DNA from 2 places in the Streptomyces sp. NBC_00425 genome. Region 2 is predicted to be linked to the other one. Evidence: riboswitches for the same ligand, from Rfam matches in the RefSeq annotation. Region 2 holds a riboswitch; the other holds the start of a gene.
What was found. Region 2 has a riboswitch for cyclic di-AMP ahead of OHS82_RS18255 (transglycosylase SLT domain-containing protein). Riboswitches for the same ligand answer to the same signal wherever they lie in the genome.
Positions count from the first base shown of each region.

Region 1: linked by a shared signal. The riboswitch ahead of OHS82_RS22405 (M23 family metallopeptidase) and the one ahead of OHS82_RS18255 (transglycosylase SLT domain-containing protein) in region 2 are both predicted to bind cyclic di-AMP.

Region 1 is NZ_CP107928.1:5,180,922-5,187,809, reverse strand. It holds gene OHS82_RS22415 (PrsW family intramembrane metalloprotease) at 1-382, shown strand, start outside; gene OHS82_RS22410 (aldo/keto reductase) at 528-1,472, opposite strand; gene OHS82_RS22405 (M23 family metallopeptidase) at 1,635-2,675, opposite strand; cyclic di-AMP (ydaO/yuaA leader) riboswitch at 2,685-2,851, opposite strand; tRNA gene OHS82_RS22400 (tRNA-Met) at 3,166-3,239, opposite strand; gene OHS82_RS22395 (dihydrofolate reductase family protein) at 3,335-4,462, opposite strand; gene OHS82_RS22390 (MarR family winged helix-turn-helix transcriptional regulator) at 4,534-5,094, shown strand; gene OHS82_RS22385 (GTP cyclohydrolase II) at 5,258-5,899, shown strand; gene OHS82_RS22380 (hypothetical protein) at 5,886-6,206, opposite strand; gene OHS82_RS22375 (hypothetical protein) at 6,203-6,550, opposite strand; gene OHS82_RS22370 (GntR family transcriptional regulator) at 6,710-6,888, shown strand, end outside.
Region 2 is NZ_CP107928.1:4,273,663-4,280,550, forward strand. It holds gene OHS82_RS18235 (flavodoxin family protein) at 1-348, shown strand, start outside; partial or broken gene OHS82_RS18240 (ABC transporter permease) at 416-664, opposite strand; gene OHS82_RS18245 (LolA family protein) at 664-1,938, opposite strand; gene OHS82_RS18250 (polyprenyl synthetase family protein) at 2,473-3,483, opposite strand; cyclic di-AMP (ydaO/yuaA leader) riboswitch at 4,249-4,450, shown strand; gene OHS82_RS18255 (transglycosylase SLT domain-containing protein) at 4,455-4,937, shown strand; gene OHS82_RS18260 (HAD family hydrolase) at 5,050-5,874, opposite strand; gene fahA (fumarylacetoacetase) at 6,382-6,888, shown strand, end outside.

The DNA of each region.
Region 1 (6,888 bases), 910 kb from region 2:
CAAGGACGTCGCCCGCCCCGCTCTGGACCACGCGGCCCGCATGACGGCCCCTCCGGTACGGATGCCCCCGCCGCCCTGGCCGGCGTACGGGGCCTACGGGTACGGCCAGGGCCAGGGCCCGGGGTACGGCCCCCCGGGCCAGCCGTACGGCCCGGCCCAGGGATACGGGCAGAGGCCGCCGTACGGCCAGAGCCCCGCCTACGGGTCAGGACCGGTGTACGGCCAGAGCCCGACGTACGGCGGCCGGCCGCACTCCCCCGGAAACGACCACAGGAACGGCCACACGCCCGGGTACGGGTACGGGTACGGATACGAGCCCGGATACGGGCACGGCTACGGGTATCCACCGGGCCCCCACCCCACGGCCGACCCCCACCAGTAGAGCCGCCCGCGTCACGCACCCGCGGCCGCCCACGTCACGCGGGTCGGCAACCCGGGCGCGTCGAATCGGTCAGGAGTCAGGACGACAGGCCGGGCGCACCGAATCGGTCAGGAGTCAGGACGACAGGCCGGGCGCGCCGATCAGTTCATGCCGACGCCTGGGTCAGGCGGGTGACCTCCGCCTCCGTCAGTTCCAGGTCCGCCACCGCCAGCAGCGCCGGGAGCTGCTCGACCGTGCGGGCGGAGGCGATGGGCGCGGCCACCGTCGGCTGCGCGGCGAGCCATGCCAGGGCGACCGTGGCCACCTGGGCGTCGTGGGCGCCGGCGATCTCGTCCAGCGCGGCGAGGACGCTGCGGCCCCGAGCGGTGTCGAGGTGCTTGGCGGCGCTGCCGGCGCGGGCGCTCTCGACCGTGGCGCCGGGCCGGTACTTGCCGGTGAGGAAGCCGGAGGCCAGCGCGAAGTACGGGACGGCGGCGAGGCCGAAGCGGGCGGCGAGATCCTGGAGGCCGCCCTCGTAGGTGTCGCGCGAGACGAGGTTGTAGTGGGGCTGGAGGGCGACGTACCGGGCGAGTCCCTCGCGGTCGGAGAACTCCAGGGACTCCCGGAGGCGTTCGGGCGAGATGTTGGAGGCGGCGATGTGCCGCACCTTGCCCGCCTTCACCAGCTCGTCGAGCGCGCCGACGATCTCCTCGACGGGCACCTCGGTCTTGTCGAAGTGCGTGTAGTAGAGGTCGATGTGGTCGGTGCCGAGGCGGCGCAGGGAGGCGTCGGCGGCGGCCTTGATGTTGTCGGCGGACAGGCCGGGGAAGTCGGGGTGCTGGCTGACCTTGGTGGCGATCACGACGTCGTCGCGGTTGCCGCGGGCCTTCAGCCACTTGCCGATCACGGTCTCTGACTCACCGCCGCTGTTGCCCTCGACCCATGCGGAGTAGGAGTCGGCGGTGTCGACGAAGTTGCCGCCCGCGGCCGTGTAGGCGTCGAGGACGGCGAAGGAGGCCGCCTCGTCCGCGGTCCAGCCGAAGACGTTGCCGCCGAGGGCGAGCGGGAAGACCTTGAGGTCGGAGGAGCCGATGGTGTTCAGGGAAGTCATGCTTCGTCTCAACGGACGCGGCGGGCGCCCCATTCCTCGCGTGGCACGAAGAACAGATGAACAAGCGGCAGCCCTGACGTCGGGGGTGGCCGTCAGGGCTGCCGTTGCTCGATGGTCCTCAGAGCTCCTCGAGAGACGACTCAGGCGTCCTCGAGGGACGGCTCAGGGGTTGAGGCCCTTGCTGCGCAGCCAGGCCGCCGGGTCGATGCCTTCGGCGTTGCCGTTCGCGTGGACCTCGAGGTGCAGGTGCGCCCCGGTGACGTTCCCGGTGGCGCCGACGCGGCCGATCACGTCACCGGTGGCGACCTTCTGGCCGACGCTGACGCTGATCGACGACTGGTGGCAGAACCAGAGTTCGGTGCCGTCGTCCAGGGTCATGATGGTGCGGTAGCCGTAGGCGCCGGCCCAGCCGGCCTCGGTGATGGTGCCGCTGTGGACGGCCTTGATGAGGGTGCCGGTGGGCGCGGCGAAGTCGAGTCCGGTGTGGTAGCCGGAGGACCACAGAGAGCCGGCCTGGCCGAACGTCGAGGTGATGGTGTACGAGGAGGTCGGCAGCGTGTACTGCTTGGCCAGCTCGGCCAGGCGCGCGGCCTCGACCTTGGCGGCGGCCTCCTCGGCGGCCTTCTTCTTCGCGGCGGCGGCCTTGGCCTCCGCCTCCTTCTCGGCCTTGACGACGGCGTCGGCCTTCGCCTTGGCGGCCGCCGCGGCGGCCTTGACCTCGACCTGGGTCTTCTGCGACTCGGCCTGGGCCATGATCCGGCTGCGCAGGGCCTCGCCGGCGTCGGCGACGCTCTGATCGACGCCGGCGCCGGCATCGGTGTCGACGGCGGTCTCGGAGCCGAAGCTCGCCAGGGCGGGCGCGGCTTCCGGGGCGGGCGTGTCGTCGGAGATCAGCGAGCCCACGCCCGGCAGGTCCGGCATGGAGATGGAGACCGGGGCCTTGCCGGTGTTGGCGCTGGCCATCCCGCCCGCGCTCACGGCGGCTATGACGCCGACACCGAGGACGGTGGAGCTGCGGGCGAATCCGCCGCCGCGCTGCTTGGCGACGCGGTGCTTGCCGCGCACCGGGCGAATGGACTCCGCGGTGGGGTTCCATTCCTCCCAGGGGCCCTCGCCGGTGCGGTAGCCGCCATAGCCGAAGGTCTCGGTGGAGGGCTGGGCCGGCGCGTACGGGGCCTCGGGGGCAGGCGGGTTGGACGCCACGCGGGCGCACTCCTTTCCTTCCGTCGCCTACCGGGTTAGCTGACGGGTTCGGAGTCGGAAGGTCTCCTACGCGCGTATACCGGCCGTGGACTCTGCGAGTTCACGGAGGCTTCCGCGTGATTCACCCCAAGGTGGTGGTTCCCCGGTTCCCTTGCGGGATTCGGCGCGTGCGCACGGAGACGACTCTGGTGTCGGCTGGGACGGCCGCGCTGCGTTATCGAACGTTAATAGACCCGGGGGTGCGTTTCCAAGCCGTTCTGCTTGATCAACAACATTTCTGGCCTGGACTTTCTGGCCAGCAGCGGTGAAAAACGGGCGAGTTGACCCTCGTCCAGGACACCACACCCGTCACACGCGTAGACACGGCGGCTCGGACCCGGCGCACAGGGCGGCCGAACGGTCACGAAGGGTCACGAAGAGCGGGGACGCGCCACGAGGGCGAACGCACCGAGGGCCGGAACCCTTTCGGATTCCGGCCCTCGGCCTTCAGTAGCGGGGACAGGATTTGAACCTGCGACCTCTGGGTTATGAGCCCAGCGAGCTACCGAGCTGCTCCACCCCGCGTCGTTGTGACTCCAGTGTACGTCATCCGGGGGACGCCCAGCACCAGGCTTTGTCGCGCCCCCGCCGCGCCCCCGGCCCGGGCCCCGGCTGCGGCCTCACACCAGGTGTCGGTTCGGGGCCTTCGCCCGCTCCTCGCACTCCGGCAGCACGAGGACGTCGACGCCCGCGGCCGCCAGCAGGCCGGTCCCGTCCGCCGCCGTCACGAAGGTGTCCGGCTCGCGCCACGCCGTGACCACCCGGCGCACGCCGGCGTCCAGGATGAGGCGGGCGCACGGGGCGGGGCGGGAGGAGCGGCGGGCGCAGGGCTCGAGGCTGCTGTAGACGGTGGCGGCGAGGAGCCGGGGGTCGGCGGGGTCGAGCTTCGCGAGCGCCGCCTCCTCGGCGTGCACGACCGGGTCGCCGGCCTCGCGGGAGTGCCCGCGCGCCAGCTCCGTCCCGTCGGCGGCCACGATCACCGCGCCGACGCTGAACGCCGTGTCCGAGGGCGGGCACTGGGCGGCCAGCTCGCAGGCGAGGGCCAGCCAGTGCCGGTCGGCCGCGGCGGCGAGCGGTCCGGCGCCGGGGGCGGTGGGCTCGTAGCGGTGCAGGACGACGTCCTCGATGCGCCGTGTCTCCACCAGCCGCAGCCGGCCGCCCTGGTAGGCGCCCGGTCCGAAGAGGCGGGGCGCGTCCGGGTCGCCCACGAACAGCGGGGCGAGGACGAGCTGGAGTTCGTCGGCGAGCCCCTGCTGGAGCAGCTGAGTGTGGACGGTTCCGCCGCCCTCGACCATGAGGCGCCGGACGCCGAGCTCGTCGTGCAGGTGCGCGAGGAGGAGGCGCCAGTCGAGTTCGGGGCCGAGCGGGACGACGTCCGCGGCGATGCCGAGCGCTCGGGCCCGTTCGGCGCCCTTCTCGGTCGTGTACACGACCTTCTCGCCGCCCGTGTGCCAGAAGTTCGCCGCCGGGTCGAGGTCGCCCGAGCCGCTGACGGTGACCTTGAGCGGGTAGGCCGGCCGGCCTGCGGCGACCCGGGCGGCGCGGCGCTCGGGAGAGTTCACCAGGAGCCGGGGATTGTCGGCGCGGATGGTGCCGGCGCCGACGAGGATGGCGTCCACGGAGGCCCGCACCGCGTCGACCCGGTCGAAGTCCGCGGGGCTGGAGAGCAGCAGGCGTTCGGGCGTGGTGTCGTCCAGGAAGCCGTCGAGGGAGACGGCGGCGGACAGCAGGACGTACGGGTACGGCATCGACGTGCTCCCGGACTGGGTCTTCCGACGGGGATCTTGGTTCAAGTTTGAAACAAAACTACACTGGGGTCATGACGACCCGCTGGCTCACCCCCGAGGAGCAGCGCGCCTGGCGCGCGTACATGGCCGGCTACCTCCTCCTCGAGGACGCCATCGACCGGCACCTCCAGCAGGAGGCCGGCATGCCCCACCTGTACTACTCCATCCTCGCCAACCTGTCCGAGAGTCCGGAGCGGCGGCTGCGGATGACCGATCTCGCCGAGCGCCTGAAGATCACCCGCAGTCGGCTGACCTACGCGGTGACCCGCCTCGAGAAGGACGGCCTGACGCGGCGCGAGGAGTGCCGCTGGGACAAGCGCGGCAGCGTCGCCGTCCTGACGGACGAGGGCCTGGCGGTGCTGGAGGACGTGGCGCCCGGCCATGTCGAGACGGTCCGCGCCACCCTCTTCGACCGGCTCACGCCCGAGCAGGTGGGGCAGCTGGAGGAGATCTTCACCCAGGTCGCCGCCGGCTTCCAGGGCGAGGGTGGCGGCGAGGCCTCCCCCGAGGACCTGCCGTGGCGCCGGCGCTCGTCCCCCTGTTCCGGCTCGGGCTCCGGCTCCGGCTCCGGCTCCGGCTCCGGTCCAGAGTGAGCCGGGTGAGGCGCGCCACAAAGCAGTTGCTTCAACTTTAAAGCATGGGTAGGGTCACGTTTCACTGGAACTGCTTCAAATCTGAAGCAGACAGCGGCCAGGCATCACCCGGCTCACGCCCGGCGACGCCCGGCCCACCGCCCTCCGGACCCGGGAGACCCGCATGCCCGACACCCCCGCCGCCACCCAGCGCGCCCGCGTCCGGGTACCGCTCCGCTTTCACGACGGCTACTCCGTCGACGCCGAACTGGTCACCTTCCACGGCCTCGTCGACGGCCAGGAGCACGTCGCCGTCGTCATCGGCGAGCCGGCCCCGGGCTCGGTCCCGCTGGTCCGGCTGCACTCCGAGTGCCTGACCGGCGACGCCTTCGGCTCCGCCCGCTGCGACTGCGGCCCCCAGCTGCGCGAGGCCGTCGAGCGCATAGCCGCGACGGGCGGCGTCCTGCTCTACCTCCGCCAGGAGGGCCGCGGTATCGGCCTCTACAACAAGCTCGACGCGTACGCCCTCCAGGACCAGGGCCTCGACACCTACGAGGCCAACGCCGCGCTGGGCCTGCCCGAGGACGACCGCGACTACACGTCGGCCGCCCAGATGCTGCGCGCCCTCGGCATCACGAGCCTGGACCTGCTGTCCAACAACCCCGACAAGGCAGAGCAGTTGCGGGATCTGGGCATCGACGTCCAGCACCGCGTGCCGACCGGCGTCTTCACCACCCCGCACAACGTCCGCTACCTGCGCGCGAAGGTCCTGCAGACCCAGCACACACTGCCGCTGGCCTCCCTCACCGGCCTCAGCGCGGTCTGACGCCTTCGGCCTCCGGTACGGGCAGGCGCATGCCCCGGGACTCCGCGACGCGCAGGGCGTCGGTCAGGCACTCGGCGAGCCGGAGACCGGCGTAACGGACCTCGGTGTACGGCGACGCGGGGTCGTCCAGCAGCGGGCGGGCGAGGCCGAGCACATCCTCGGCGGCGGCGAGCTGCCGGGCCTCCAGCTCGTCGGCGAGACGGGAGAGGCGGCTGCCCCGGTCGTCGGTCACCAGGTAGCAGGGTTTGCCGTCGGGGGACGGCCAGGGCAGGAGCCGGGGGGACGAGGAGAAGGCGGGCTCCGTCATGCGGCCACCTCCTGCGCGCCGATCAGGTGCCCGTCCAGGTCGATCCCGAAGTCGGCGGCCAGGACGAGGGCGAGGCGACGACGCTGCTGGAGCGCGGACTCCCGGTCGTGCGCGGCGAGATAGGGGCGCACGAGAACGGAGTCGGCGCCGTCGAGGGAGCCGCCGAGACCGTACGGGGATCGGTGGAGGGGGAGTTGCGAGGCTGCTGGGGCCAGGTCGTGCCGTACTGCGGTGAAGTGCAGGCAGAGCCTGGGCCGTTGACGGTGGATACGACGCCGCTTCCCGGTGCCGGGCGCGAGAAGAAGACGCATCCATTCGAGGGTGCGACGGATAAGGTCGTGCATGTCGACGCTCCTATTCAGCGTTGGCCATGCCCCGGGAGGTCTAGCTCACCTCGCCGGGGTCCTTTCATCCTGGAAGCTACACCGGTCTATAGCCCTCTACATACAAGTAGAGAGGGATCCACACGATCGTGCACATCATTACCGCTCTACGTTGGACAGATGAGCGATACAGAAGAGTCGGACGCCGTCTTGGACCCGATGAGCGCGCGGCCCCTCTACGTGCAGCTGGCCGACGTCATCGCCAAGAAGATCGGCGCTGGGGAGCTGGCTCCGGACAGGCCGATCCCCTCGGAGAACCACCTCGCCGACGAGTACGGCGTGGCGCGGCTCACTGCACG
Region 2 (6,888 bases):
ATCGCGTCCCCCCTGTACTGGTACTCGGTCTCCGCGCAGACCAAGCGCTATCTCGACCACTGGTCGGGCTGGCTGCGCACCCCCGGCCTCGGCTTCGAGGAGACGCTGGCCGGACGCACCCTGTGGGGCGTCACCGTGCTGGCGGACGAACAGCCCTCGGTCGCCGACCCGCTCGTCGGCACGCTCCGCAACTCGGCCGCCTACCTGGGGATGCGCTTCGGCGGGGTGCTGCTCGGCAACGGCAGCAAGCCCGGCGACGTCCTGAACGACACGGAGGCGCTGGCGCGGGCGAAGACCTTCTTCGCGCAGGACACCCCGCTCGCCCGCTTCCCGTACGAGACCCGCTGAAGGACCACCACGGGAGCGCTGAAGGACCACCACGGCAGCGCAGGAGGCCCGCTGAGGCCCGCGCCCGCTACGCGGTGACGTCCTTCGTCGTGAAGCGCGCCCAGGCCGCCGAGCCGAAGAACGCCGCGTACAGCGCCTGGAGGCCGAGGTTCTTCTGCAGGTCGTCCCAGTAGACCGGCTCGCGCATGAGGTCGGCGAAGGACAGCCAGTAGTGCGAGAAGAAGTACGGCTGCAGGGCGTCGAGCTGGGGAATCTGGTCGAGGATCTGGACCGTGATCAGCAGGCCGACCGTCGTCGCCATCGCCGCGATGCCGCTCACTTCCCCGCGTCGGCGGCCTTCACCAGGGCGTCCTTGGTGACCGCACCGACGTAGACCTTGCCGTCGTCCGTCATCAGGGCGTTGATCAGACGGGTGGAGAAGACGGTCCCGGAGCCGAACTTGCCGCTCACCTTGTCGCCGAAGGAGCCGAGGAACCCGCCGAGGTCGCCGCCGGCCTCGGCGCCCGAGGGCGCACCCTCACCGCCGGTGTCGAAGACGGCGACCGAGCTCCAGCCCTCGCCGATGATGTTGAGGCCCTCGGGACCACCCTGACCGCCGTGACCGCCGAAGGCCTCGGCGAAGTCGTCGGAGCCGCCGTGCCCGGGGGTCGGCCTGCCTCCCTCGTCGCCCTTGCCGGCCTCGTCGCCCTTGCCTCCCTCGTCGCCCTCGGTGACCTTCGCGCCCTTGGGGGCGGTGAAGTCGAAGGTGGAGGCGGCGGGCTTGGCGAAGGTGACCTGGGTGAAGCCGGCGTCCACGACGGCGGCGCCGCCGCTCGCCGGGGTCAGCGTGAACTTCAGCGGCAGGCCCGTCTTCGCGTCCACCGCCACGCTGATCGCACCCACCGTGGACCCGGACTGCTTCGGCTTCACGAGCAGCTTGTAGGCGTCGCGGCCGGCGACCTGGACCGTGCCGTCGACGGTCACGGACGTCGTGTCGTCGACCGCCTTCAGGGCGTCCTCGGTGAGGTCCTTGGGCGTCGCGGGAACGGGGGACCCCGCCTTCTTCCCCGCGCTCTCCTCGACCGTGGAGTGGTAGACCTCGTTGGACCCGCTGTCGTAACCCCACACGTTCTTGCCGTTGTGGATGACGCTGTATTCGGCGGCGTTCTCCAGCAGCGAGAGCTTCTGCCGGTCCGGGCCGTCGGCGGCGACGCGCAACGTGTGCGTGCCGGAGGCGAGTTCGGTGAGCTTGGCGGACGGATCGGCGGCCGAGCCGTCGCCGCCCTTGGCCGCCCCCGAGAGGAGGCCGCTCTCCAGGCCGCCGAGGTCGGGCAGCCCGAGATCCGTGGTGATCTTCACCGTTCCGGACAGCTGCTGCACGTCCGAAGCGGCGATCTTGTCGAGGAGCTGCTGTGCCGTGATCTTCGGCAGGTCGGGGTCGCCGGAGTCGGCGAGCGCCGGGACCAGTCCGATCGTCGCGGCCGCGACACCGATCACGGTGACCGGAACGACGTACCGCACGGCCTTGCGCCGTCCGACGCGCAGGTCGTCGGCCTCCCCGCCGGTGGCGTCCCCGCCGGTCATGGTGTCGTCGGATGCCTTCGGTGCCATGTGTCCCTTACCTCCGTCGTCGGCGGCGGCTGGTCATCACGCTGAACGTCCCACCCCGAGCCGCCATTCTCACCCGAATCGGTGAGGAGTGGTGTTTTCCGTGGTTCCCATCTGACCAAATCGACTCCTCGGAAGCGTCAACCCGAGGGCTCAACTCCGCGTACACCTGCGGTATGACACGGGAGTGCCGGGACGGCTGATGACCCGTAGGGGTAGCGACGGCTCGACGCGGGTGCGGACGGAACGGCTGACGGCAGGACCCGCCGGCCAGACGGCTCGCAGCGGCGGCAGACAGCCCACGGCAACGGCTCGCCGGCCAGACGGCCCGGGAGCTCAGGCGCTGGGGGCTCGGGAGCTCAGTGGCTGGGGGCTCGGGAGCTCGCGGGGTCTCGGGCTCGGACGCCGAACGGCCACGAGGGTCGGCAGCCCAGGCGTGCGGCGGCTCGGCAGCCGAACGGCTCGGCGGCTCGGCAGCCGAACGGCTCGGCGGCTCGGCGATCAGGGGGCGTCAGGGGGGGTACTCGTGGGGAGGGTTCAGCCCGCCCGGTGGACGACCGCGTCGCAGAGCTCCATCAGCGCCGCCTTCGCGTCGCACTCACGCAGCGGCGCCAGCGCGGCCCGCGCGTCGTTCGCGTATCGCACGGTGTCCCGTCGGGCCTGCTCCAGCGCCGGGTGGGCCCGGAGCGCCTCGATGGCCTCGGCGAGCCGGGCGTCGTCGCTCAGGTCGGAGTCGAGCAGCTCGCACAGCGCGATGTCCTCGGGCAGGGACAGACGCGCGGCCCGTTCCCGCAGCCGCAGCACGGGCAGGGTGGGCACGCCCTCGCGGAGATCGGTGCCGGGCGTCTTTCCGGACTCGTGCGAGTCGGACGCGATGTCCAGCACGTCGTCCGCCAGCTGGAAGGCGACGCCGAGCCGCTCGCCGTACTGCGTCAGCACGTCGACGACCGTCTCGTCGGCGCCCGACATCATGGCGCCGAACCGGCAGGCCACCGCGACCAGCGAACCGGTCTTGCCGCCGAGCACGTCGAGGTAGTGCTCGACCGGGTCCCGCCCGTCCGTGGGCCCCGCCGTCTCCAGGATCTGGCCGGTGACCAGCCGCTCGAACGCCTCCGCCTGCACCCGCACCGCCTCCGGACCGAGATCGGCCAGGATGTGCGAGGCGCGCGCGAAGAGGAAGTCACCGGTGAGGACGGCCACCGAGTTGCCCCAGCGGGCGTTCGCGCTGGGGACCCCGCGCCGCACGGTCGCCTCGTCCATCACGTCGTCGTGGTACAGCGTGGCCAGGTGCGTCAGCTCCACCACCACGGCCGACGGCACGATGCCCGGCGCATGCCTGTCCCCGAACTGCGCCGCGAGCATCACGAGCAGCGGACGGAACCGCTTCCCGCCCGCACGCACCAGGTGCTGGGCGGCCTCCGTGATGAACGGAACCTCACTCTTGGTGGCCTCGAGCAAGCCTTCCTCGACAGCCGCCAATCCGGCCTGGACATCGGCTTCCAGAGCCTGGTCCCGCACGCTCAGCCCGAACGGCCCGACGACGGTCACGAGGGGTCTCCTGTCTGCTGGTGTCTACTGGCGATTACGCGGTTTGTCGATAGGTCGCTGCCATCACTCGAGTCAGCGTATCCGGTCACGTTTCGATCACCGATAGCCCCCACGTTCCCCGGGGGCGAATGCACTCGCCCGCGAGGTGCACGCATCGGGCCAGACCGTATCCGATCACGTCCGTGATGTTTCTGATCAGCCCATACGAAGAGATATTCATCGGGTTGCCTCGAAGTACCGAATCATGTTCCACACCGAGGCCGACATCCGGCCGAGGTCCGCCCCGGACCCGCGGCGACCCCACCCCACCCCACCCCACCCCGGGACCGACTCTGCCCCCGCCCCGACCCGGCCCCCCGTCGCGACGACATGGACATGCCGCACGGAAGACGATCCCGACACGACGGGGCACGCGACCAGAAGAACGACCGGGGCGCGACAGAGAGTGCGACCGGAAGTGCGACCGGGGCCTCCCGCCTCTCCCCTGCGCCATATCAAGCGAGTTGAGGCTAATGCCCGATTCGCCGCTCTTGTGATCCGGCGTGACATGACTCACTGGCCCCCCTGTGACGACCGGTGCCGACCGCCCCTCGATTCCCCGCACGCGCCAAGCGAGTTGATGGTTTGCACCCACAAAGGATCAAGTACCCCATACGGCACAGACCAAGGTCAATAGGGGTCATCTGTGAATCCGGCACTTGTTCCGGACATGTGCTCTCGCATACGTTCCCGGCCTGTCGGGCGGACGCCTAATCCTGCCGCCGCCCGTAACACCCACCGAGAAACGCATGGCAGGAGCGGGGGAACCAGGTAGGTCGCCGCAGCACATTGCCCTGACGTTCTGGACATTCAGATCTTTTGGGGCAATCCGTTACGGCTTGGGGTGAAGTCGCGGCCGTCAGGACGCGACCGGGCAGCTCCCGCCCGAACCCGACAGCTCACCTCGCAGGCGACGGAGAGGAAAACTCGTCATGTCCGCTGCCGCTCAGCGTTCCACCCGCACGTCCCGTCTCGCCCGCAAGCTCGCCATCGCCGGCACCGGAGTCGCCGTACTGGCGCTCCCGCTCATCGGCGCGACCACCGCCTCCGCGGCCACCACCCCGACCGTCGCCACCGCGAGCAGCCTCGGCTACTCCGACAACCTCGACGGCTGGATCCGTGCCTCCCTCCAGGTCATGTCGCAGCACGGCATCCCGGGGACGTACAACGGCATCTACCGCAACGTCATCCGCGAGTCCTCGGGCAACCCCTACGCCATCAACCTGTGGGACTCCAACGCCGCCGCGGGCATCCCGTCCAAGGGCCTGTTGCAGGTCATCGACCCGACCTTCCGCGCCTACCACGTCGAGGGCACCTCCTGGAACTCCTACGACCCGGTCGCGAACATCACCGCCGCCTGCAACTACGCGGCCGCGCGCTACGGCTCGATCGACAACGTCTTCGGCGCCTACTGACGGGTCCGGGCCGCGCCCGAGCCGACAGCAGCCCGGCGGTCGGCCGGTCGGCTGGTTAGCTGGCTGGCTGGCTGGCTGGCAGCCGGTCGGTCGGTCGACCGGCCGACCGGGCTCACGGAAACAGTCTTTCGAGGACGACGGCGACGCCGTCGTCCTCGTTCGACGTCGTCACCTCGTCGGCCACCGCCTTGAGTTCGGGGTGGGCGTTGGCCATCGCGACGCCGCGCGCCGCCCAGTCGAACATCGGGATGTCGTTGGGCATGTCCCCGAAGGCGACGGTGTCCTCGGGCCGCAGTCCGAGGTGTTCCGCGGCCAGTGCCAGACCCGTCGCCTTGGTGATCCCGCAGGGCTGCAGCTCCACCGTGCCAGGACCCGACATGGTGACCGTGGCGAGCGAACCCACCACCGAGCGGGCCGTCGCCGCCAACTCGTCGTCGGACAGGGCGGGATGGCGCAGCAGCACCTTGCTGATCGGCTCGCACCACAGGTCGTCGCGACGGCCGACCCGCAGCGCCGGCAGCGTCGGGTGGGGCATCCGGTAACCCGGCTCGATGAGCGTCAGCCCGTCGACGCCGTCCTGGTCGACCGCCGCGTACAGCTGCCCGACCTCCGCTTCGATCTTGCCGAGCGCGGTCTCCGCCAGCTCCCGGTCCAGGGTCACCGACCACAGCAGCCGGTCCGCGCCGGCGTCGTACAGCTGCGCGCCCTGTCCGCACACCGCGAGCCCCCTGCTGTGCAGGCGCTCGAGCAGCGGCCGCACGCGGGGCGCGGGCCGTCCCGTCACCACCAGGTGGCGTGCGCCGGCGGCGGCCACCCGCGCGAGCGCGTCGAGCGACCGGTCGGAGAAGGTGTCGTCGCCGCGAAGCAGCGTTCCGTCCAGGTCTGTGGCGATCAGGGAGTACGCGGTGCGCGCGGCATATGCGGTAGGTGCGGCCATGATCAGAGAATACGGATGCCGTACCCCCCGGGTTCGACGTGAGGCGAACGACGGCCAGGTCCTGCCCTGTTCTGCCAACTCTCCTTGCGGGACTGGCCTTGACCCGTCCCGGGACTGGCTCAATGAAGCGGCTTTCTGACGCATCGCCGGGGAGGAGCGGACGGCCGAAGGCTCCCGCGCCGGTTCGAGATCTCGTGCCGGATCGTGAACCACCCGGGGGCGGGCGGCAGTACGTCCGGGGCTGGCGGCGCTACGTCCGGGGCGGGCGGCAGTACAGCCGGCGCGGGCGGCGATACGTCGGGGGCAGGCGGCGGGACGCGGGGCGTGAGCGGCCGGACGCGGTTCGCTGCGGGCCGAAACGCCCCGCCGGCCCGTCCCCCATGTCGCTTTCGCCAGGTCAGCCGTAACGTGTGGCCCGGCTCGCCGCACCCGCGCGACATCCGCCCGGTGTCCGGTGACCACGACATGGCGAGCACCAGAGAGTGCAGGAAAGAGAGGCAGTACCCGATGCCCCCCTTCGACCTTCCCGAGGGCGATCCCTTCGGCCCGCACAACCTCCCGTACGGCGTGTTCTCCCTCTCGGGCGCCACCGGGCGGACCGTCGGCGTCCGGCTCGGCGAGCACGTGCTGGACGCGGGCGCGGCAGCCCACGCGCTCGGCTCGCCCCACGCGGAGCTGCTGTCGGCGCCGACCCTGAACCCGCTGCTCGCGGCGGGCCGCGTCGTCTGGTCGCAGGTGCGGCGCGCGCTCACGGAGTGGGTCACCGACCCCGCTCACCGCCCCACGGTCGAACCGCTTCTGCATCCCCTGTCCGCGGTGTCCCAGCACCTCCCCTTCGAGGTCGCCGACTACGTCGACTTCTACTCCTCCGAACATCACGCGCGGAACGCCGGCGCGATCTTCCGCCCGGACGCCGGCGACACCCTCCTCGCCAACTGGAAGCACCTGCCGATCGGTTACCACGGCCGCGCCGGCACGGTCGTGGTCTCCGGAACGGACGTGGTGCGCCCCTCG